3 regions of the Streptacidiphilus jeojiensis genome follow, and region 2 is predicted to be linked to each of the others. Evidence: riboswitches for the same ligand, from Rfam matches in the RefSeq annotation. Region 2 holds a riboswitch; each other region holds the start of a gene.
The links. Region 2 has a riboswitch for cobalamin ahead of ABUW04_RS29260 (HoxN/HupN/NixA family nickel/cobalt transporter). Riboswitches for the same ligand answer to the same signal wherever they lie in the genome.
Positions count from the first base shown of each region.

Region 1: another riboswitch for cobalamin. It lies ahead of cobI (precorrin-2 C(20)-methyltransferase); the one in region 2 lies ahead of ABUW04_RS29260 (HoxN/HupN/NixA family nickel/cobalt transporter).
Region 3: another riboswitch for cobalamin. It lies ahead of ABUW04_RS36630 (cobalamin biosynthesis protein); the one in region 2 lies ahead of ABUW04_RS29260 (HoxN/HupN/NixA family nickel/cobalt transporter).

Region 1 covers NZ_JBEUKS010000019.1:114,182-121,655, forward strand. The annotation lists gene ABUW04_RS36665 (ATP-binding protein) at 1-515, opposite strand, end outside; cobalamin riboswitch at 626-779, shown strand; gene cobI (precorrin-2 C(20)-methyltransferase) at 854-1,588, shown strand; gene cobM (precorrin-4 C(11)-methyltransferase) at 1,585-2,430, shown strand; gene cbiE (precorrin-6y C5,15-methyltransferase (decarboxylating) subunit CbiE) at 2,427-3,698, shown strand; gene cobJ (precorrin-3B C(17)-methyltransferase) at 3,695-5,392, shown strand; gene ABUW04_RS36690 (precorrin-8X methylmutase) at 5,389-5,988, shown strand; gene ABUW04_RS36695 (sirohydrochlorin chelatase) at 5,985-6,902, shown strand; gene cobC (Rv2231c family pyridoxal phosphate-dependent protein CobC) at 6,892-7,474, shown strand, end outside.
Region 2 covers NZ_JBEUKS010000012.1:66,764-74,237, reverse strand. The annotation lists gene ABUW04_RS29285 (phosphocholine-specific phospholipase C) at 1-1,168, shown strand, start outside; gene ABUW04_RS29280 (glycoside hydrolase family 19 protein) at 1,335-2,420, shown strand; gene ABUW04_RS29275 ((2Fe-2S)-binding protein) at 2,502-3,191, opposite strand; gene ABUW04_RS29270 (siderophore-interacting protein) at 3,339-4,175, shown strand; gene ABUW04_RS29265 (ArsR/SmtB family transcription factor) at 4,268-4,630, opposite strand; cobalamin riboswitch at 4,711-4,931, shown strand; gene ABUW04_RS29260 (HoxN/HupN/NixA family nickel/cobalt transporter) at 4,966-6,093, shown strand; gene ABUW04_RS29255 (cupin domain-containing protein) at 6,125-6,484, opposite strand; gene ABUW04_RS29250 (nuclear transport factor 2 family protein) at 6,539-6,910, opposite strand; gene ABUW04_RS29245 (ATP-binding protein) at 7,007-7,474, shown strand, end outside.
Region 3 covers NZ_JBEUKS010000019.1:98,742-106,215, forward strand. The annotation lists gene ABUW04_RS36620 (hypothetical protein) at 105-401, shown strand; gene ABUW04_RS36625 (hypothetical protein) at 416-1,723, shown strand; cobalamin riboswitch at 1,748-1,956, shown strand; gene ABUW04_RS36630 (cobalamin biosynthesis protein) at 2,061-2,999, shown strand; gene ABUW04_RS36635 (cobyric acid synthase) at 2,996-4,492, shown strand; gene cobN (cobaltochelatase subunit CobN) at 4,525-7,474, shown strand, end outside.

The sequences.
Region 1 (7,474 bases), on a different contig from region 2:
ATGACCAGGGTGTGCTCCCCCGGGACGTCCAGCGGCTGCCGACTGGTCGCCAGGATGCCGATCCCCGGCGCGTCCCGCAGCAGCAGGTCGGCGAGCATGGCGCAGGCGTCGACCAGGTGCTCGCAGGTGTCCAGCACCAGCAGTGCGGTCCGGTCGGCCAGGTACTCGGTGAGGAAGTCCAGCGGCGGACGGGCCGTCTGGTCCACTATCCCCAGCGCGGCGCAGACCGCCCTGGGCAGCAGTTCGGGTTCGGGCAGGGCGGAGAGCTCGACCAGGAAGACGCCGTCCGGATAGCGCTCGCGCATCCCGGCGACGGTGCGCAGCGCGATCCGGGTCTTGCCGACCCCGCCGGGGCCGGTCAGGGTGACCAGTCTGGCCTGCGTCAGCAGCCGTTCCACGGTGGCCAGTTCGGCGCTCCGGCCGACGAAGCCGGTGACCTCGGCGGGCAGTTCCCCGACTCGCCTGCCATGGACGCTGAAGGTCATGTCCACCCCGCCCGCCTCGCCGGTCCGCACTCTTCCGAGAGTATCGGTTCGTTCACTCCCGGTGGTGGTGATCAGTCAGAACGGCGGGGAACGGGGCGTGGGCGAGGACACAGCCGCCCCGGTTGACCTGGCGACGGGCCACGTGGTGGGATTTTGGAGCCTTGTACGGCGGCAATGATGAGGAAGTCCGGTGCGAATCCGGCGCGGTCCCGCCACTGTCACCGGGCGGCGCGCCCGAGCACCGGGTGCGGTCGTCCCCGAGCCAGGAACTCTGGCCGCCGACACCACGATCCGGGGCGCGGACCCCGAGTGAGGACTACTGCCATGCGCTGCTGCGCCCCTGTGCCCTGCCGCCTGCCCGCACCGTGGTGACGCCGCGACTGACCGGGGTGGGGATGGGTCCCGGCGATCCGGAACTGGTCACCGTCAAGGCGGTCCGGGTGCTGCGCGAGGCCGCCGTGGTGGTCGTGCCGGTGCTGGACGGCGGTGAGACCGGACGGGCCGAGGCGACGGTGCTGCACCATGTCGCCGGTGCCGCGGCCAAGGTCGAGCGGGTGGTCTTCGCCCTGAACGAGCGCGAGGACCGGGCCCGCCGCGAGGCCGCCTGGGACGCGGCCGGCACCCGGGTCGCCGAGCTGCTGCGGGAGCACGGCAGCGTCGCCTTCGCCACCATCGGCGACCCCAATGTCTACTCGACCTTCACCTACCTCGCCCAGACCCTGGCGCCGCTGGTCCCCGGCCTGGTGGTGGAGACCGTCCCCGGCATCACCGCCATGCAGGACCTGGCCGCGCGCAGCGGCACCGTGCTGGCCGAGGGGACCGAGCCGCTGACGCTGGTCCCGGTGACCGCCGGCGCCGAGGTGCTGCGGGACGCCCTGGCCGGGCCCGGCACCGTGGTCGCCTACAAGTTCGGACGGCTGGCCGAGCAGGTCGCCGCCGCGCTGCGGGACACCGGCCGGGACGGCAGCGCCGTCTGGGGGTCCGCGCTGGGCCTGCCGGACGAGCGGATCCGTCCGGCCGGACACCCGCTGACCGGACCGCTGCCCTACCTCTCGACCCTGATCGCGCCCGCGACCCGCACCCGCCGTGGAGGCAAGCTGTGACCGGTACCGCTGCGACTTCCGACAACGGCACCGCCGGCAGCACCGGCAAGGTCACCTTCGTCGGCGCCGGCCCCGGCGCGGCCGATCTGCTCACCTTCCGCGCGGCCCGGGCCATCGCCGAGGCGGACACCGTGATCTGGGCCGCCAGCCTGGTCCAGGCCGAGGTGCTGGAGCACGCCCGCGAGGACGCCGTGATCCTGGACTCCTCGCTGGTCCCGATGGAGGACGTACTGGCGGAGTACCGGCGCGCCGCCGAACAGGGCCGCCGGGTGGCCAGGATCCACTCCGGGGACCCCTCGCTGTGGGGCGCTGTCCAGGAGCAGCTGGACCGCTGCCGGGAGCTGGGCCTGGAGACCGAGATCGTCCCCGGCGTCTCCTCCTTCTCCGCCGTCGCCGCCATCGCCCAGCGCGAGCTGACCATCCCCGAGGTGGCCCAGAGCGTCATCCTGACCCGGCTCGGCGGGGGCAAGACCCCGATGCCGCCCGGCGAGGAGGTGCGCGACTTCGCCCGGCACGGCACCACCATGGCGGTCTTCCTCTCCGCCGCGCGCACCAAGCAGCTGGTGGAGGAGCTGACCGCGGGCGGCTACCCGCTGGACACCCCGGTCGTGGTCGCCTACCAGGCGACCTGGCCGGACGAGCTGGTGCTCTACGGCACGCTGGAGACGCTGGAGGCGACCGTCAAGGAGCACCGGCTGTGGAAGCACACGCTGTTCCTGGTCGGCCCGGCGCTGGCGGCGACCGGGACCCGGTCGCACCTCTACCACCCCGGCCACTTCCACACCTTCCGCAAGGCCGACCTGGCGGCCCGGCGCGCCCTGCGCGGCAGCGGCGCCTCGTGACGGACCGGCACCGGCGCCCGTTCCGGCACCGCATCACCGTCCTCGGTGCCGGGCAGGCCGCGGCGCACGCTGCGCTGGTCGCCGGCGCCGGGCTGGTGCTGGGCGCGCGACGGCACCTGGACGCCGCCGGGGTACCGCCGGAGCGGGCGGTGGCGCTCGGTCCGCTGGCACCGGCGCTGGACGCGGCTGCAACCGCGCTGGACGACGGCGCCGGTCCGGTGGTGGTGCTGGCCTCCGGCGATCCGGGGTTCTTCGGTATCGTCCGCGCCCTGGCGGAACGCTTCGGCCCGGAGGCGCTGGACGTCCGACCCGGCGTCAGCAGCGTCGCGGAGGCCTTCGCCCGGGTGGGTCTGCCCTGGGACGACGCGGTGGTGGTGAGCGCCCACGGCCGTGACCCGCGTACCGCGCTGAACGTCTGCCGGGCGCACCGCAAGGTCGCCGTGCTGACCGCGCCCGGCGCCGGGCCCGCTGAGATCGGGGCGGCGCTGGCCGCCGTCCCCGGGCTGCGGCGCCGGCTGCTGGTGGCGACCGACCTCGGCGCCGACAGCGAGCGGATCGAGGAGGTGACGCCGGAACAGGCCGCTGCGCGGGACTGGCCCGGCGTCCATGTGGTGCTCAGCCTGGGCCCCGGCGCCGAGCGCCCCGGTGCGATGCGTGCCGTCGCCGGGGGCGCTGACGCCGCCGAGGGCGGCTGGGGACTGCCCGAGGACGCCTTCGAGCACCGCGACTCCATGGTCACCAAGGCCGAGGTCCGTGCCCTGGCGCTGGCCCGGCTCGGACCGCGGCTGGGCGAGCTGGTCTGGGACGTGGGCGCGGGCAGCGGCTCGGTGGCCGTCGAGTGCGCCCGGCTCGGCGCGGCCGTGGTCGCGGTCGAGAAGGCAGCGGACGGAGTGCAGCGGGTCACCGCAAACGCAGCGGCGCATGGTCTCGATGTACTCGTGGTACACGGGGCCGCCCCGGATGTCCTCGCCGAACTCCCGGAGCCCGACGCGGTGTTCGTCGGCGGCGGCGGCACGGATCTGCCGGAGATCGTGGCCGCCTGCGCCGAGCGCGCCCGGCGCACCGTGGTGGTGACGCTGGCCGCCCTGGACCGGATCCCAGCCGTGCGGGCCGCACTCCTCGCAGCGGGCTTCACCGCCGAGGGCGTGCAGCTGCAGTCGTCACGGCTGGCCCCGCTGCCCGGCGGAGTGGTCCGCCTGGCCGCCACCAATCCGATTTTCGTCCTCTGGGGCAACCGACTTGATCCATCGTCAGGAGATGAACAGTGATCGGCTTGATCGCAGCGACGTCGGCCGGCCGCTCGGCCGCCGCCGAACTCGCCGGGGCGCTGGGCGGCTGCACCCTCTACCAGGAGCAGACCGTCGCCGCCTCGGTGGCCCGGGCCTGGGCCGAGTGCGAGCAGCTGGTGTGCTTCCTGGCCACCGGCGCCACCGTGCGGCTGATCGCCCCGCTGCTGGCGGACAAGCACGGCGACCCCGGGGTGGTCTGCGTGGACGAGGCCCGGCACTTCGCGGTGTCGCTCGTCGGCGGCCATGACGGCGGCGCCAACCGGCTGGCCGAGCGGGTCGCCGAAGCCCTGGACGCGCAGCCGGTGCTGACCACCGCCACCGACGCGATGGGCCTGCCCGGCCTGGACACCCTCGGACTGCACGTCGAGGGTGAACTCGCCGCGGTGAGCCGCGCGCTGCTGGACGGCGCGCCGGTCCGGCTGGTGTCCGACGCGGTCCACCCGCTGCCCGCCCTGCCGCCGAACCTGACGCCTGACGCACCGTCGGAGGCACCGGTGGTCGTCATCAGCGACCGCATCGACGAGGCCGCCGGGCCAGCGACGGTGACGCTGCGTCCGCGCAGCCTGATCGTCGGCGTCGGCGCCAGCCGCGGCGCCCCGACCGAGGAGGTGCTCGGGCTGGTCGAGGCGGCCCTCGCCGACGCCGGGCTGAGCCGGCACTCCGTCAGCTACCTGGCCACCGTGGACGCCAAGGCCGACGAGCCGGGGCTGCTCGCGGCCGCCGCCGCCCTCGGCGTGGACCTGGTCGCCCACCCCGCCGAGGCGCTCGCAGCCGTCGCCGTCCCCAACCCCTCGCCCGCCCCGCAGGCGGCCGTCGGCACGCCCAGCGTGGCCGAGGCGGCGGCGCTGCTCGGCGGCGGCGAACTGCTGGTGCCCAAGCGGAAGTCCGCCCCCGAGGGCCGGGCCGCGATGGCCACCGTCGCCGTGGTCCGCAAGTCGCCGCGCGGACGGCTGGCGCTGGTCGGGCTCGGCCCGGGAGCGCGCGACCTGCTCACCCCGCGGGCGCGCGAGGAACTGCGCCGGGCGTCGGTGATCGTCGGCCTGGACCAGTACGTCGACCAGATCCGCGACCTGCTGCGCCCCGGCACCCGGATCGAGGCCACCGGCCTCGGCGCCGAGGAGGAGCGCGCCCGCAGTGCCGTACGCCTGGCCGAGCAGGGCCATGCCGTCGCCCTGATCGGCAGCGGCGACGCGGGCGTCTACGCCATGGCCTCCCCCGCTCTGGCCGAGGCCGGCCCGGACATCGACGTGGTCGGCGTCCCCGGGGTCACCGCCGCGCTGGCCGCCTCCTCGCTGCTGGGCGCGCCGCTGGGGCACGACCACGTCTCGATCAGCCTCTCCGACCTGCACACCCCCTGGGAGGTCATCGAGCGCCGGGTCCGCGCCGCAGCCGAGGCCGACCTGGTGGTCACCTTCTACAACCCGCGCAGCCGGGGCCGGGACTGGCAGCTTCCCAAGGCGCTGTCGCTGCTGGCCGAGCACCGAAGGCCGGACACCCCGGTCGGGGTCGCCCATGCGATCTCCCGCGCCGACGAGTGGCACACCGTCACCACCCTGGCCGAACTGGACGTCAGCACCGTCGACATGACCACCGTCGTGGTGGTCGGCAACACCGCCTCGCGCACGGTCGCGGACCGGATGGTCACCCCGCGCGGCTACCGGTGGCAGTCATGACGGCGCGCCAGGTCCACCCCATCGAACGCGAGTCCTACCGCCGCCTGCGGGCCAGGGCCGACACCAGCCATCTCCCGCCGCTCACCCGGGCCGTGGCCGAGCGGGTGGTGCACTCCAGCGCCGACCTCGCCTACCTGGACGACCTGGTGATCGCCGACGAGACGGTGCTGCGCGCCGCCGCCGACGCGCTGGCGGCCGGAGCGCCGCTGGTGGCCGACGTGCAGATGGTCGCCGCCGGCATCACCACCCGCCGGGCGCTGTGCCGGCTCGGCGACGCCAAGGGCGACCCGGCCACCGGGCTGACCCGCTCTGCGGCCGCCGTCCGGCTGGCCCTGGAGGAGGTCGGCCACGGGGCGGTGTGGGTGATCGGCTGCGCCCCGACCGCACTGGAGGAACTGCTGCTGCTGGACGCCCGTCCGGCGCTGGTCATCGGCCTGCCGGTGGGCTTCGTCGGCGCCGCCGAGTCCAAGGCGGCGCTGCGCGCCTCCGGGCTGCCGGCCGTCAGCAACATCTCCGAGAAGGGCGGTTCGGCGGTCGCCGCGGCCGCCGCCAACGCCCTGCTCTACCCGGATCTCTACGAGGAGTCCCCCCAGTGACACCCCCTGCCCTGCTCATCGTCGGCCACGGCACCCGCGACGAGGCCGGCGCCGAGGCGTTCCGCTCCTTCGTCGCCGGGCTGCGCGACCGGCTCCCGGACACCCCGGTCGGCGGCGGCTTCATCGAGTTGTCCCCGCCGCCGCTGGCCGACGCCGTCGCCGAGCTGGTCGAGGCCGGAGCGCGCCGCTTCGCCGCGGTCCCGCTGGTGCTGGTCTCCGCCGGGCACGCCAAGGGCGACATCCCGGCCGCCCTGGTCCGCGAGCGCGAGCGCCATCCCGGCACCTCCTTCTCCTACGGCCGCCCGCTGGGCCCGCACCCGGCCCTGCTGACCGTCCTGGAGCGGCGGTTGGACGAGGTGCTGGCACCCGAGGAGCGCGCCGACACCACCGTGCTGCTGGTCGGCCGGGGCTCCACCGACCCGGACGCCAACGCCGAGGTGGTCAAGGTGGCCCGGCTGCTGTGGGAGGGCCGGGGCCTGGCCGGGGTGGAGACCGCGTTCGTCTCGCTCGCCGCGCCCGACGTCCCGTCCGGGCTGACCCGCTGCCGGCTGCTCGGCGCCCGGCGGATCGTGGTGCTGCCCTACTTCCTGTTCACCGGCATCCTCCCCGAACGGGTGGAACAGCAGGCCGCCGACTGGGCCGCCGCCCACCCGGACACCGACCTGCGCCAGGCCGCCGTGATGGGCCCCACCGAGGAGTTGGCCGAACTGGTCCTGGCCCGCTACCGGGAGGCACTTGCCGGAGATCTCCGGATGAACTGTGACACCTGCGTCTATCGTGTCGCCATGCCTGGTTTCGAGGACCGCGTCGGTGCGGCGCAGCGCCCGCACCACCACCCTGACGATCCTTCACACGGCTCGTCGCACGGCCCTTCACACGACCACGGGTCCGGCTCGCACACGCATGTCCACTGATCGGGACGGCCGCCCGGACCATCGCTACCTGCGCCACCACGGCGACGCCGAGGTCGGCGGCGGCCTGGTCGACCTCGCGGTGAACGTGCGGGCCGGTACTCCGCCGCCGTGGCTGCGGCAGCGGCTGGCGGACACCCTGGGCGGCCTGGCCGCCTACCCCGACGGACGGGCCGCCCGCGCGGCCGTCGCCCGGCGGCACCGGCGTCCCGACGGCGAGACCCTGCTGACCTCGGGCGCAGCCGAGGCGTTCGTGCTGCTGGCGCGAACCCTCAAGCCGCGCCGCGCGGTTGTGGTGCACCCGCAGTTCACCGAGCCGGAGGCGGCGCTGCGCGACGCCGGGCACCCGGTGGAGCGGCTGGTGCTCCGCCCCAGGAACGGCTTCCGGCTCGACCCGGCGGCCGTCCCCGCCGACGCCGACCTGGTGGTGGTCGGCAACCCGACCAACCCGACCTCGATCCTGCACCCGGCCGCCGCCCTGGCGGCGCTGGCCCGCCCCGGGCGGACCCTGGTGGTGGACGAGGCCTTCGCGGACACCGTCCCGGGCGAGGCGGAGAGCCTGGCCGGACGGCGCG
Region 2 (7,474 bases):
CTTCTCCGAGCACCCCGACGGCCCGCCGAACGACGGCGCGCACTTCGTCAACCTGGTGCTGCAGGCCATCGCGGCCGACACCACCACCTTCAACTCGACCGTGCTGTTCCTCAACTACGACGAGAACGACGGCTTCTTCGACCACGTCCCGCCGCCGGCCGCGCCGTCCGGGACCTCCGCGGAGTTCTACTCCGGCACCAACATCGGCCTGGGCTTCCGGGTTCCGATGATCATCGCCTCGCCGTGGACCCGCGGCGGCCACGTCGACTCCCGGGTCTACGACCACACCTCGGTGATCCGCTTCCTGGAGACCTGGACCGCCGCCCTGGGCACCCCGGCCGTCTGCGGCAACATCTCCGCCTGGCGCCGTCAGGTCTGCGGCGACCTCACCGGCGCCTTCGACTTCGCCAACCCGGTCTACGGCGCGCCGTCGCTCCCGGCCACCAGCACCGTCTTCGGCCAGGCCAACTGCGACCCGCTGCCCAACCCCGGCCCCACCACCAACGCGCTGCCCGCGCAGGAGTCCGGCACCAGGCCGGCCCGCGCGCTGCCCTACCAGCCCAACGCCTGGGTCGACCACCTGGAGTTCGACTCCGGCGGCAAGACCCTGGTCTGGATCCGGATGGCCAACCAGGGGGCGCAGGCCACCAGTTACGCGCACTACTCGATCTACGCCAACGCCTACCGCAGCGGCGGCCCCTGGCAGTACACCGTCGCCCCCTACACCGCGTCGACCGGCACCGACGGCACCACCAGCGACTACTTCAACGTCGGCACCGGCTACGGCAGCGGCAAGTACGACCTGACCTGCGTCGGCCCCAACCGGTTCCTGCGCCGCTTCACCGGCGACACCACCGCGGCCGGGAAGACCTGTGAGGCCACCACCAGCTACGCAGCCGCCCCGGACACCGGCGAGGAGGCGCTCTTCGTCCATCTGACCAACACCGGTACCAGCAGCGTCACCTTCACCGTCACCTCGAACAACTACCGCACCGACGGCCCCTGGACCTACCAGGCCGCCGCCGGAGCGACCGTGTCCGACTACTTCAACGCCGTTGCGTACCAGAACGGTTGGTACGACTTCACGGTCACCGTCAGCAGCGACGCCAGCTGGACCCGCCGGGTGACCGGCCACATCGAGACCGGAGCGGCCAGCGTCAGCGGCTGAACCGGTCGTCCGGTCGGCGAGAAATCGGAAAGTCGGGCCCGTCCGGTATTGACAGGTATAGACCAATGGAGTTGAGTCTTCATCACGTCCCTCGTTGAGAGCGCTTCCAAGGGGGACGAATCCGTCCCCCACGACGTGCGGCCCCACCCGCACGAAGGAGTGACCCATGCGCCAACAGCGCCGGATATTCGCGCTGCTCGCCGCCCTCGCCCTCGCCTTCGGTATCGCCGCGGTCCTTCCCACCGCCAATGCCGCCACGGTGAGCTGCGCGGCAAGCTGGAGCTCGACGACCGTCTACACCAACGGGAACATCGCCTCGTACAACAGCCACAACTGGAAGGCCCAGTGGTGGACCCAGAACGACACCCCCGGTGGTTCGGTGGGCGTCTGGGCCGACCAGGGAGCCTGTGGAGACGGCGCCGGCGGCGGCACGACCACGCCGCCCGCCAGTGGCGGCTGCTCCTACCCCGCCTGGGTGGCCGGCACCTCGTACACGGCCGGGACCATCGTCCAGTACAGCAACGGGCTCTACTACCAGGCGACCCACGACAACCCGGGCTACGACCCGACCATCAGCACCTGGTACTGGTCCCCCTACACCTGCACCGGCACCGGTGGCGGCACCACGACCGCGCCCAGCACCGGATTCCCGGTCAGCGAGGCCCAGTTCGACCAGATGTTCCCGAGCCGGAACTCCTTCTACACCTACAGCGGCCTGGTCACGGCGCTCAGCAAGTACCCCGGCTTCGCCACCACCGGCAGCAGCACGGTGCAGAAGCAGGAGGCCGCCGCGTTCCTGGCCAACGTCAGCCATGAGACCGGTGGTCTGGTCTACATCAACGAGGTCGACCAGTCCGGCAACTACTGCGCGGCGGAGTCCTACGGCTGCCCGGCCGGCACCTACGCCTACTACGGCCGCGGTCCGATGCAGATCAGCTGGAACTTCAACTACGAGGCGGCCGGCAACGCGCTGGGCGTCGACCTGCTCGACAACCCCGGCCTGGTCGCGACCGACGCGGCCGTCTCCTGGGAGACCGCGCTGTGGTACTGGATGACCGACACCGGCCCCGGCACCATGACCGGCCACAACGCCATGGTCAACGGCGCCGGCTTCGGCCAGACCATCTGGGCCATCAACGGCAGCATCGAGTGCAACGGCGGCAACACCGCCGAAATGCAGGACCGGGTCAACAAGTACGAGTCCTACGCCGCGATCCTCGGCGTCTCCCCGGGCTCCAACCTCACCTGCTAGAACCGCTCGCGGCCGACACGGCGCCGTCTCCCGCCCCCTTCCGGGCGGGGGGGGCGGCGCCGTCCCGTTCAGCCGTCCCGTTCAGCGGGACAGCACGCAGTCCCCGCACAGCGCGCCGGCCCCGCCGGGGGCGGCACGGTAGATCAGGCAGCAGCTGCGGCGACGGAACCGGCCGGTACCCGGGGGCACCGGCGCAACGGTGTCGCGCAGCAGCGGATGCGCCAGCAGCAACGCGGCCGCGGCCCGGGCCTCGGCGGCCAGTTCCGGACGCGCCCCGGCCAGCACGGTCGCGGCGCCGTTGACCGCGGAGGCGACATTGCCCCACAGCACCTTCGGGCTGACGGACAGTCCGGCCGTGGCCAGGACCAGTTCCCGGACCGGGCCTGCAAGGAGGTCGTCCGGCGTCCCGGGCTCGAAGGCGGCGGCGTCGAAGGAGAGCGGGAACGCCCCGCCGGGGACCGGCTGCCAGCGGGCCAGGTCCAGAGCCGGGCGCGGCCAACGGCCGGACAGCACGGCGACGCCCAGGGTCGGCGAGACCAGCCTGGCGGTCAGGCCCAGTTGGGTCACCGAGGCGGCCACCCGCAGCTCCACGACCGCGACGGCTTGCCCACCGGCGGCGGCGAGGTGGCCGCGGACGCCGTCCACCCGCTCCCGCAGCACGGCCGGATCCTCGACCAGGGTGCGCAGCTCCTGCCACGGCGGACGGGCAGGTTCGTCCCGATGGTGGGTGTCGAGTGCGAAGAACGGCCCGAGGGCCGCGAGCTGGTCCACGGAGGAGCCTCCTTCAGGGGACCGTGATCATGCCGTCGCAGCATAACGGGGCAGCTCGCAAAGGCTTGGAAAGGTAAGGTTTCCGGGATCGCCGGGTCCTCCCCTGCACTATGGGGGTCACAGGTTCGAAATCCCCAGGGAGTGTTTATGGCAGGCCGACCGGAGCGTCGTCCACAGCAGACCCACCGCGGCCGGGTGGAGCGCGTCGAGCGGCTCACCCCGCACATGATCCGGGTGGTCCTCGGCGGCGAGGGCCTGGCGGCCTTCGCCACCCGCGGACTCACCGACCACTACATCAAGATCCAGTTCCCGCGCCCCGGCGTGGTCTATCCGGACCCCTTCGACCTGGCCGTGATCCGTGCCGAACTCCCGCGCGAGGACTGGCCGGTGACCCGCACCTACACCGTGCGGCGCTGGGACCCGGAGGCGGGCGAGCTGACCGTGGACTTCGTCCACCACGGCGACGAGGGCGTGGCCGGGCCCTGGGCCGCGCAGGCCCGACCCGGCGACGAGATCCACTTCGGCGGCCCCGGCGGCGGCTACGCCCCGTCCCCCGACGCCGACTGGTACCTGCTGGCCGGCGACGAGAGCGCGCTGCCGGCCATCGCCGCCGCCCTGGAGCAGCTGCCCGAGGGTGCCACCGCCCATGTCTTCGTCGAGGTGGCCGGCCCCGAGGAGGAGCAGAAGCTGTCCACCCCGGGCGAGGCCGAGATCACCTGGCTGCACCGCGGCGCCGAGCGGATCGGCGAGCCCCTGGTGCGGGCCGTCTCCGCGCTGGACTTCCCGGCCGGCCTCCCCGAGGCGTTCGTGCACGGCGAGGCCGGCTTCGTGAAGGAGTTGCGCCGGCTGCTGCGGGTCGAGCGGAGCATCCCGCTGGACCGGCTGTCCATCTCCGGCTACTGGCGGACCGGCCACGACGAGGACGGCTGGCAGTCCTCCAAGCGGGAGTGGAACCGCAGCGTCGAGGAGGAGCAGGAGGGCTGAGACCGCCCGACCCGCCGCAGTTGTCCACGATCCGGGGACAACTGCGGCGCGGGTCAGCCCTGCGGGCCGGCCCCTCAGGTCGGCCCCTCGGGTCACCCCTGGGCGGCGGCCCCGAGCGAGTCCAGCAGTGCGGCCGTGCGGGCGTCGCTGAGCCGGTAGCGGACGATGCGCCCGTCCTTGTGCGGGGTGACCGTGCCCGAGGCCCGCAGCAGCCGTAGCATCTGGGACACCGCGGTGTCGGAGATCCCGGTGGCGATGGCCAGGTCGGTGACGGCGATCGGGCCGCCGTGGTGCACCGCCAGCAGCAGGGCTAGCCGCCCCGGCTCCCCCAGCAGCGCGAACCGCGAGGACCACTCGGCGATCCTGGCGGTGTCGCCGATGCCCTCGATGGCCTCGCAGACGGTGTGCTCGTCGATGGTGCGCCGGTGCGCGCGCTCCTCCGGAACCAGATGCATGCGCCCCACTCCACCCCAGAACCCGAGTGAGATGCAACACCTGCACAGCTGTGCAGGCTTGTTGATCTGCCTCCGCCCGCCTACGGTGGTTCAGCCGTGGTGTTCGGGAAGACCGGTGACGGGCCCTCAGGGGTCCCAGACCGGAGCGGCCCTCGCCACTGTGATCGGGAAATCTCCGCACCGCACCTGCTCCTCGACCGGGGAGCAGGCGGCCACTGGGCGCGCCCGCGCGCCTGGGAAGGCCGGGGACGGAGGTGTCATACCCGTCAGCCAGGAGACCGGCCACGGCACCGCACGACTCACTGTCCACGAGGTGCTGGAGAGGCTGCCCCCATATGTCCATGCCCGGAATCCCCACCCCGCCGACCGGCGCGACCGCACCGGCAACCGCGATACCGACCACGCCCGTGCTCCGCTGGGAGCGCCGCGACTGGATCCGCACCGGCGGGCTGATGGCGGTGATCGCCGCGCTCCATGTCGTCGCCTTCGGGATCCTGGCCGTCATGGTCGCCCCGCACCACTACACCGTGGGCAAGCAGGTCTTCGGTCTCGGTCTCGGCGTCACCGCCTACACCCTGGGCATGCGGCACGCCTTCGACGCGGACCACATCGCCGCCATCGACAACACCACCCGCAAGCTGATGGCCGACGGCAAGCGGCCGATCTCGGTCGGCTTCTGGTTCGCGCTGGGCCACTCCACCATCGTGGTGGTGCTGGCGGCCGGCATCGCCGCCGGGGCGCGCTTCGCCGGCACCCTGACCAACGACTCCTCCAGCACCCACCAGGCCCTGGGCGTGGTCAGCACCAGTGTCTCCGGCGGCTTCCTCTACCTGATCGCCGCGCTCAACCTGGTCTCCCTGTTCGGCATCCACCGGGTGTTCCGGGCGATGCGCCAGGGGCAGTTCGACGAGCACGAGTTGGAGAAGCACCTGGACAGCCGCGGCTTCATGAACCGCATCCTGGGGCGGCTCACCAAGTCGATCACCCGCCCCGGCCAGATGTACCCGGTCGGCCTGCTGTTCGGCATCGGCTTCGACACCGCGACCGAGGTCACCCTGATGGTCATGGCCGGCTCCGGCGCGGCGGCGGGCCTGCCCTGGTACGCCATCCTGTGCCTGCCGCTGCTGTTCGCCGCCGGGATGAGCCTCTTCGACACCCTCGACGGCACCTTCATGAACTTCGCCTACCACTGGGCCTTCTCCAACCCGGTACGCAAGGTCTACTACAACCTCACCATCACCGGCCTCTCCATCGCCGTCGCGTTCCTGATCGGCACGATCGAGCTGGTCGGGGTGCTGCACGACCAGCTCGGGCTGGACGATCCGGTCAGCAACTGGATCTCCGCGGTCAACCTCAACAACGTCGGCTTCGTCATCGTCGGGCTGTTCGTGGCCGTCTGGGCCTGCGCGCTGGCCTACTGGCGGCTGGCCAAGGTGGAGCACCGCTGGGGGCACCGGGCCTGAGACCGGTGCCCCGCGGTGCCGCCAGGTGCCGCTAGGCCCCGTGGGCGTAGTCGAGCGCGCCCATCCAGTCCACCACTACGACCTCCTGGTCCCCGACGACCCAGGCGTCGTGTCCCGAGGGCAGCGCGGTGACCTGACCGGGCGTGGCGTCGAATTCGGTGCCGTCGGCCATCCTGATCCGCAGGGTGCCGGAGACGTGGTACTGGAAGTGCGGCGCCTCGCACCACTCGGTGCCGGCGATCGGCTTGACGTCCGTGGACCAGCGCCAGCCGGGCTGCAGCACCAGGCGGCCGATGGCGGCGCCCTCGACGGTGAGGATCTCCGCACGTCCGTGGTCGAACCGGCGGACCTCGTCGGGTGCGGCGAAATCGCGGTGCTCGGTCTGCTTCATGATCGCGTCCCTTCTCTTCCTTCTCGCCACTCGTCGTTCGTCACTCGTCGTTCGTCACTCGTCCCAGGCCTGCACGCAGGTCTGCCGGACGATCCGTCCGTCGTCGCCGAGGTCCAGCACGGCCGAGCAGAGCACCCGCACGCCGTCCGGGTAGCGGCAGGACTCCAGGAAGGCGACGTGCCCGCCGTCGACCAGGACCCGCTCCAGGGTGTGCGTCATGTCCCTGCCGCTGATCTCCTCCAGGTGGTCCGCGATCTGTTCGCGGCCCTTCAGCGACCGCGGGCTGCTCGGCTGTGACTGCCGGTCGACCAGGAACAACTCCGCGTCATCGGCGTACAGGCCGATCAGGGCCGCCGCGTCCCGCTCCTCGACCCCGCGCCGCAGCGCCTCGGTGTCGAAACCGGAAGCCGTCTGCAAGGTGTTCATCGCCCTCTCCCTTCCTCCGGCCCCCACCCTGCGCCGGCACCGTCAATCCACCGTCAAGCCCCAGGTGACCGGCGGGTACGCGGGTACGCTGAAACGGTGGCGCTCAGCATCCGGCTGTTCGGCGAGCTCGAAGCGGAGCTCGACGGGCAGCGGATCGGACTACCGGCCGGACGAGCCTGCGAGCTGCTGGCCTGGCTGGCGCTGCACCCGGGGCCGCAGCCCCGGCCGCGCCTGGCCGCCCGGTTCTGGCCCGACGCCCCGGACAGCGCCGCCAGGGCCAGCCTGCGCAGCGCCGTCTGGGCCCTGCGCACGGCCTTCGGCCCGGCCGGAGCCCGGCAGCTGACCGCGGACCGCGGCAGCGTCGGCCTGTGCCGGGACGGGCTGACCGTGGACCTGGACGAGTTCCGGCGCCTGGTCGACCTGGGACGGCCGGCGGACGCCGTCGGCCTCTGCCGGGGCGAGCTGCTGCCGTCCTTCGGGCAGGACTGGGCGGTGGAGGCCCGTGAACAGCACGCCGTCCGGCTGTCCGCCGCGCTCTCGGCCCTGGCCGAGCGCTACCGGCAG
Region 3 (7,474 bases), on a different contig from region 2:
AGTCGCGCGCGGACTCCCCGAGATGCGGAACGCGGAGCGGTGGCCGAGGCTGGGATCCGGGGGTAGTCGGAAGACCGCAGCAGCACTGACCGCCTGGGGTGCCCATGTCTGTCCTACTCTGCGTCGTCATAGCTCCGATCGGCCTGCTCATGATCCTGGGCATGTCGTGGTTCGAGGACCACTTCCTCCGCCCGCCCACCAGCCCCGGTGAGCAGGTCGTACTCAGCCAGGTCGTCCAGGGGCAGGTGCTCCCCGGGCCGGTCCTCGGTCCGCACCTCGGTCCGCACCTGGGTCCGCTCCAGGGACCGGTGCCGGTCGAGCCGGTGCCGACCGCCGTCGAGCTGCTGCGCGCCGCCCGCTCGCCCAAGCAGCTGCCGGCCAGCAAGGACAACGCCGCCTGAGGCCGGTGTCGTCGATGGAACGCGAGCGGGCCGAGCGGGCGGCTGCCGCGGTACGGGCCTCGCTGGCCGCACCGCGGCAGCCGCAGCTGGGCCGACTGGTCGCGGCGGCGCGGGCGGCCGGCGGCCTGGACGCGCGACTCGGCTCCGAACTGCTCGCGGTGGCGCGCCCGGCCCGGCTGGTTCCGGGGATGCTGGCCGGGGCCGACGACCCGGAGGGGCTGCTCGCCGCCGAACTCCGGGCCCTGGTGGCCGAGTTCCTCGGCGCCGACGCCGAGCGCTGGCACGGTCTGCAGGAACAGCTCTCCGGCTACCGCGGGACGCTGCCCGACCTGCTCGCGGCCCGGCCCAGTCCCGCCGCGGGTCCGGACGAGTGGTACCCGCCGAGCCGGAACGTGCTCGGGGTACTGGCCTTCCTGCTGGACCGGCTCCCGGACCAGGACGTCCGCGCGCTGCTGCCCGCCCTCCCCGAGGCCCTGCTCGAACAGCTGCGCCCGCTGACCGCCGTCGCGCCCGCGCCCGCGCGGGCCGCACCGCCCCGGGTCGCCGAGTCCGCGCTGATGGCGCTGGACCTGCTGCGCCGCGCCTGCGGTGACACCCAGCCACCGCTGCCGGAGGACCCAGGGGTGCTGGCCGCGCTGCTGGCCACCGGCGCCTACGACCTGCCCAACTGGACCACCCCGGCCTGGCTGCTCGACGCCTGCGACGCGGCCGGCCTGCCCCGGCCCGAGCGGGTCTACGGCCACCACACCGCGGAGCTGGTCACCGCGACCTTCCGCGAGTTCTGCGCCGCCGCGCCCGCCGAGGGACCGGGCCGGGACGCCGCCGAGTACGCGGACACCGCCCTGGCCCGCGGACTGGTGCGCGCCGCCGACCTGCTGGCCGTGGTCCCGGCGCGGTTCACCCTGGCGCGGTGCCCCGCGTTCCGGGACACCGCCCTGGTGGCCGGCACCGAGCCGGCCGGGCTGCCGGAGCGAGGACCCGGGCAGGGCTTCGACGAGCTGGGCGACGGGATGGTCGCGCAGCTGCTGGACCGCGCCCTGGACACCGGCCGGATGGACGGGGCGGACCTGCTGATCCGCACCGCCCCGGCCGCCCGGGTGCTGATGTACCTGTCCGGCGCGCTGGTCCGCGACGACCTGCCGCAGGCCACCCGGGTGGCGCTCGCCACACTCGCCGAGCAGGTGCCGCTGATCCTGGGCACCGATCCGGTGCGATGGGCCCGCCTGGGCGCGGCGCTGACGGGCCGTGACCCCGGCTGGGACGGCCGCGGCAGCGTGGCCGACCTGCTGGAGCACTGCGCGGGCGGGGCCGCCGCCGGTTGACGCTCGGTCGGCGGACGTGGTGGTATCAGCAGGCCAAACGGAGGCATGGAGAGGAAGCCGGTGAAGGGGGAGACCCCCAGTCCGGCGCGGTCCCGCCACTGTCACCGGGGAGCGCCCTCGAACGACGGCCACGGCGGCGGTCACCCCCTCTACCGGGTGGTGGCACTGCGGGAAGGCCCGGGGGCGTGTCGATCCGGAAGCCAGGAGACTCTCGCCCCCGGTTCGTCGATCCAGGGCGCGGACCCTGAGTGAGGACATCCACCGCCATGCGCGTTTCTGCTCCGCCACCACCTCTGCCTGCTGTCCCCGCCATCGCCCGGCCCTGCGGCTGACGGCCGTGCGGGCGACGACCGCCCTGGGGCTCGCAGCCGGATACGCAGCCGACGCCGCCTTCGGCGACCCCCGGCGCGGGCACCCGGTGGCCGGGTTCGGCCGGGCCGCCGGGGCGCTGGAGCGGCTGCTCTGGCAGGACCGGCGCGACAGCGGGGCGGTCTTCACGGCACTCTGCGTCGGCACGGTCGCGGTTGGGGCCCGGTGCGGCGAGCGGGCGCTGCGGCGCACCCCGGCGGGAACGGCGCTGTTCACGGCCGCGGCCACCTGGACCGTGCTCGGCGGCGCGTCCCTGGTCCGGGAGGCGCGGACCATCGGCGCGGCTCTAGAGGCAGGCGACCTCACGGCGGCGCGCGAGCGGCTGCCGTACCTCTGCGGACGCGACCCCCGGGAGCTGACGGAGCAGCAGATCGCCCGTGCGGTGGTCGAGTCGGTGGCGGAGAACACCGCCGACGCGGTGGTGAACGCCCTGGTCTGGGGCGCGCTGGCGGGCAGCCCCGGGCTGCTGGCGTTCCGCGCGGTGAACACCCTGGACGCCATGGTGGGCCATCGCTCGCCCCGCTACCTGCGGTTCGGTTGGGCCTCGGCCCGGCTGGACGACGTGGCGGGCTGGCCGGGGGCGCGGCTGACCGCGCTGCTGACCGTCGCCGCCGCGGGGCCGGACCACCGCGGGGAGGCCTGGCGGGTGTGGCGGGCGGACGCCTCCAGCCACCCCAGCCCCAACGCCGGCCAGGCGGAGGCGGCGTTCGCCGGCGCGCTGGGAGTGCAGTTGGGCGGGACCTTGCAGTACGGCGCGAGGGTGGAGCACCGTCCGGTGCTCGGAGCTGGGTCGCGGCCGGTGGCGGTCGCGGACATCGAACGGGCCTGCCGGCTGTCCCGGCGGGTGGGGCTGCTCGCTATCGGCGTGACCGCGCTGGTCGCAGGGGTACGGAGGGGGCGCCGATGAACGGGGCACTGCTGGTCGCGGGTACCACCTCGGACGCCGGCAAGAGCGTGGTCACCGCCGGTGTCTGCCGCTGGCTGGCCCGGCAGGGGGTCTCCGTCGCGCCGTTCAAGGCGCAGAACATGTCGCTGAACTCCTTCGTCACCGCCGACGGCGCCGAGATCGGCCGGGCCCAGGCGATGCAGGCTGCGGCGGCCCGGATCGAGCCCGAGGCGGCGATGAACCCGGTGCTGCTCAAGCCCGGCTCCGACCAGCGCAGCCAGGTGGTGGTGCTGGGGCAGCCGGTCGCCGAGGTCGGCGCGCTGGACTACCGCGAGCGCAAACCGGCGCTGCTGCGGATCGCCCTGGACTGCCTGGCCGATCTGCGCGACCGCTACGACGTGGTGGTCTGCGAGGGCGCCGGCTCCCCCGCCGAGATCAACCTGCGCGACCGGGACATCGCCAACATGGGCCTGGCGGTCGCCGCCGCGCTGCCGGTGGTGGTGGTCGGCGACATCGACCGGGGCGGGGTCTTCGCGTCCATATACGGGACGCTGGCGCTGCTGTCCGCAGAAGACCAGCGGCACCTGGCCGGATGGATCGTCAACAAGTTCCGCGGCGACGTCCGGCTGCTCAAGCCGGGCCTGGACATGCTGGAGCAGCTGACGCACCGTCCGTCCCTGGGCGTGCTGCCGATGCTGCCGGGGCTGTGGCTGGACGCCGAGGACTCGTTGGACCTGGCCGGACTGGTCGACCGGGCGCCCAGCGGCGGTGCCTCCGGCGAGGAGGTGCTGCGGGTCTCGGTGGTGCGGCTGCCCCGGCTGTCCAACTTCACCGACATCGACGCGCTGGCCCAGGAGCCGGGGGTGCTGGTCCGCTGGGCCACCCGGCCGGAGGAGCTGGCCGACGCCGACCTGGTGGTGCTGCCCGGCACCAGGGCCACCGTCGCCGACCTGGCCTGGCTGCGCGAGCGCGGCCTGGACGCGGCGCTGGCCGCACGCGCCGCCGAGGGGCGGCCGGTGCTGGGGGTGTGCGGCGGCTACCAGATGCTGGCGCGGACCATCCTGGACGAGGTCGAGTCCAGGGCCGGAGCCGTCCCCGGACTCGGGCTGCTGCCGGTTCGGGTGGAGTTCGCGACCGCCAAGACGCTGGCCCGGCCGGTCGGCGAGGCCTACGGGGAGACCGTGGCCGGCTACGAGATCCACCACGGGGTGGCCGCCGTCGAGGGCGGCGAGCCCTGGCTGGACGGGGTCCGCCAGGGCTCGGTCTGGGGCACCACTTGGCACGGCGCGCTGGAGAACGACGGCTTCCGCCGCGCCTTCCTGCGCGAGGTCGCCGCGGCCGCCGGCCGCCGCTTCGTACCGGCCCCGGACACCTGCTTCGCGGCGGCCCGCGAGGAACGGCTGGACCGGCTGGGCGATCTGATCGAGGAACACGCCGACACCGCGGCACTGCTGCGGCTGATCGAGGGCGGCGTACCGGACGGGCTGCCGTTCGTGCCGCCGGGTGCGCCGTGACCGAACCAACCACTTCTGGAGAGGTACCTGCTGTGACGACGGTGCTGCTGCTGTCCACCTCCGACACCGACCTGCTGGCGGCCGGTGCCGCCGACGCCGGCTACCGGGTCGCCAACCCGACCAGGGTCGAGGCCGGTGAGGAGCTGGACGCGCTGCTCACCGGCGCGGACCTGGTCGTGGTGCGGCTGCTGGGCGGCCGGCGGGCGTGGGAGGACGGGCTGGCCACGATCGCCCGCTCCGGGGTGCCCGCGGTGCTGCTGGGCGGCGAGTCGGTGCCGGACGCCGAGCTGATGGGGATGTCCTCGGTCCCGGCCGGGGTGGTCGCCGAGGCGCTGTCCTACCTGGTCGAGGGCGGTCCGGCGAACCTGGCCGAGCTGGCCCGGTTCCTCTCCGACACGGTGCTGCTGACCGGCGAGGGCTTCGCCCCGCCGCAGCCGATGCCGCTGTACGGGGTCAGCGGTTCGCGTCCGGTGGTCGAGGGCCGCCCGACCGTGGGGGTGCTCTTCTACCGGGCCCACGAACTGTCCGGCAACACCGCCTTCGTGGACACCCTGTGCGACGCCGTCGAGGCGCGCGGCGGCAATGCGCTGCCGGTGTTCTGCGGTTCGCTGCGCGGCGCCGACGCCGAGCTGTTCGCGCTGCTGGGCCGCTGCGACGCGGTGGTGGCCACGGTGCTGGCCTCCGGTGGCACGGTGGCGGCCGACGCCAGCGCCGGCGGCGCGGAGGAGGCCTGGGACATCGGGGCGCTGGCCCAGCTGGACATCCCGGTGCTGCAGGGCCTCTGTCTGACCTCCACCCGGGCCGCCTGGGAGGCCTCGGACGCGGCGCTGTCGCCGATGGACGCGGCCATGCAGGTCGCCATCCCGGAGTTCGACGGACGGCTGATCACCGTCCCGTTCTCCTTCAAGGAGCTGGGCGAGGACGGCATCCCGGTCTACGCAGCCGACCCCGAGCGGGCCGCCCGGGTGGCCGGGATCGCGCTGCGGCACGCGGCGCTGAAGCACAAGCCCAACGCCGAGAAGAAGATCGCCGTGGTCTTCACCGCCTACCCGACCAAGCACTCCAGGGTCGGCAACGCGGTCGGCCTGGACACCCCCGCCTCGGCGGTACGGCTGCTGGACGCGCTGCGCGGGGCCGGTTACCGGGTCGCCGACTACCCGTCCGGCGGCGACGAGCTGATCCACAAGCTGATCGCCGCGGGCGGCCACGACGTGGAGTGGCTGACCGAGGAGCAGCTGCGGGCCGCCCCGGCCCGGGTGCCGCTGGCCGACTACCAGCGCTGGTTCGCCACCCTGGACCAGGAGTTGCGCGAGGGCATCCTGCGGCACTGGGGCGAGGCCCCCGGCAGCCTCTACGTCGACAACGGCGACATCGTGCTGGCCGCGCTGCAGTTCGACAACGTGATGCTGATGATCCAGCCGCCGCGCGGCTTCGGCGAGAACCCCATCGCCATCTACCACGACCCCGACCTGCCGCCCTCGCACCACTACCTGGCCGCCTACCGCTGGCTGGAGCAGTCCTGGGGCGCCGACGCCGTGGTCCACCTCGGCAAGCACGGCACCATGGAGTGGCTGCCGGGCAAGGGCCTCGGCCTGTCGGCGGGCTGCGCGCCGGACGCGGTGCTGGGCGAACTGCCGCTGGTCTACCCGTTCATCGTGAATGACCCCGGCGAGGGCACCCAGGCCAAGCGCCGCGGCCACGCCACCATCGTGGACCACCTGGTGCCGCCGATGGCCCGTGCCGACACCTACGGCGACCTGGCCAAGCTGGAACAGCTGCTGGACGAGTACGCGCTGGTCAAGGACCTGGACCCGGCCAAGGCCCCGGCCGTCCGGGCGCAGATCTGGACCCTGGTGAAGGCCGCCGAGCTGCACCACGACCTGCATGTCGAGGACCAGCCGGACGAGGAGGCCTTCGACGAGTTCGTGATGCACATCGACGGCTACCTCTGCGAGATCAAGGACGTGCAGATCCGCGACGGGCTGCACATCCTGGGCGGCGGCCCGGTGGACGAGGCCAGGGTCAACCTGGTGCTGGCGGTGCTGCGTTCGGCCCAGGTGTGGGGCGGGAAGGCCGATGCGCTGCCGGGGCTGCGGGCGGCGCTGGCGGCCGAGTTCGGCCTGGTGGAGAAGGAGTTGCTGGCGGAGCCCGGCGCGCCGGTGAAGGTCCCGGCCGAGCTGACCGCGCTGGTGGCCGGACCGGCCCGGAGCGCCGCCGACGCGGTGGACCTGCTGGAGCAGCTGTGCCGCAGGCTGGCCGAGGGGATGGAGCAGGCGGGCTGGGCCGCCTCCACCGCCGAGCCGCTGGTGCGCGAGGTGCTGGGGCACGCCAACGCCGACGCCGCCGCGGTGCTGCGATTCGCCGCCGACGAGGTGGTCCCCCGGCTGGAGCGGACCACCGACGAGCTGACCCACATCCTGCGGGCGCTGCGCGGCGGCTACGTCCCGGCCGGTCCTTCCGGGTCGCCCACCCGCGGGCTGGTGAACGTGCTGCCGACCGGGCGGAACTTCTACTCGGTCGACCCCAAGGCCATTCCGTCCCGGCTCAGTTGGGAGGTCGGGCAGGCACTGGCCGACTCGCTGGTGGCCCGCTACCTGGCCGACACCGGCGGCTATCCGCGCTCGGTCGGGCTGACCGTGTGGGGCACCTCCTGCATGCGCACCCAGGGCGACGACATCGCGGAGATCCTGGCGCTGCTCGGCTGCCGTCCGGTCTGGGACGACGCCTCCCGCCGGGTCACCGGCTTCGAGATCGTCCCGACCACCGAACTCGGCCGTCCCCGGGTCGATGTGACGGTCCGTATCTCCGGCTTCTTCCGGGACGCCTTCCCGCACGTGGTGGCGCTGCTGGACGACGCGGTGCAGGCGGTGGCGGCGCTGGACGAGCCCGGGGACGCCAACTACGTCCGGGCCCACGTCGAGCAGGACACCGCCGAGCACGGCGACCGGCGCCGGGCCACCGCCAGGATCTTCGGGTCCAAGC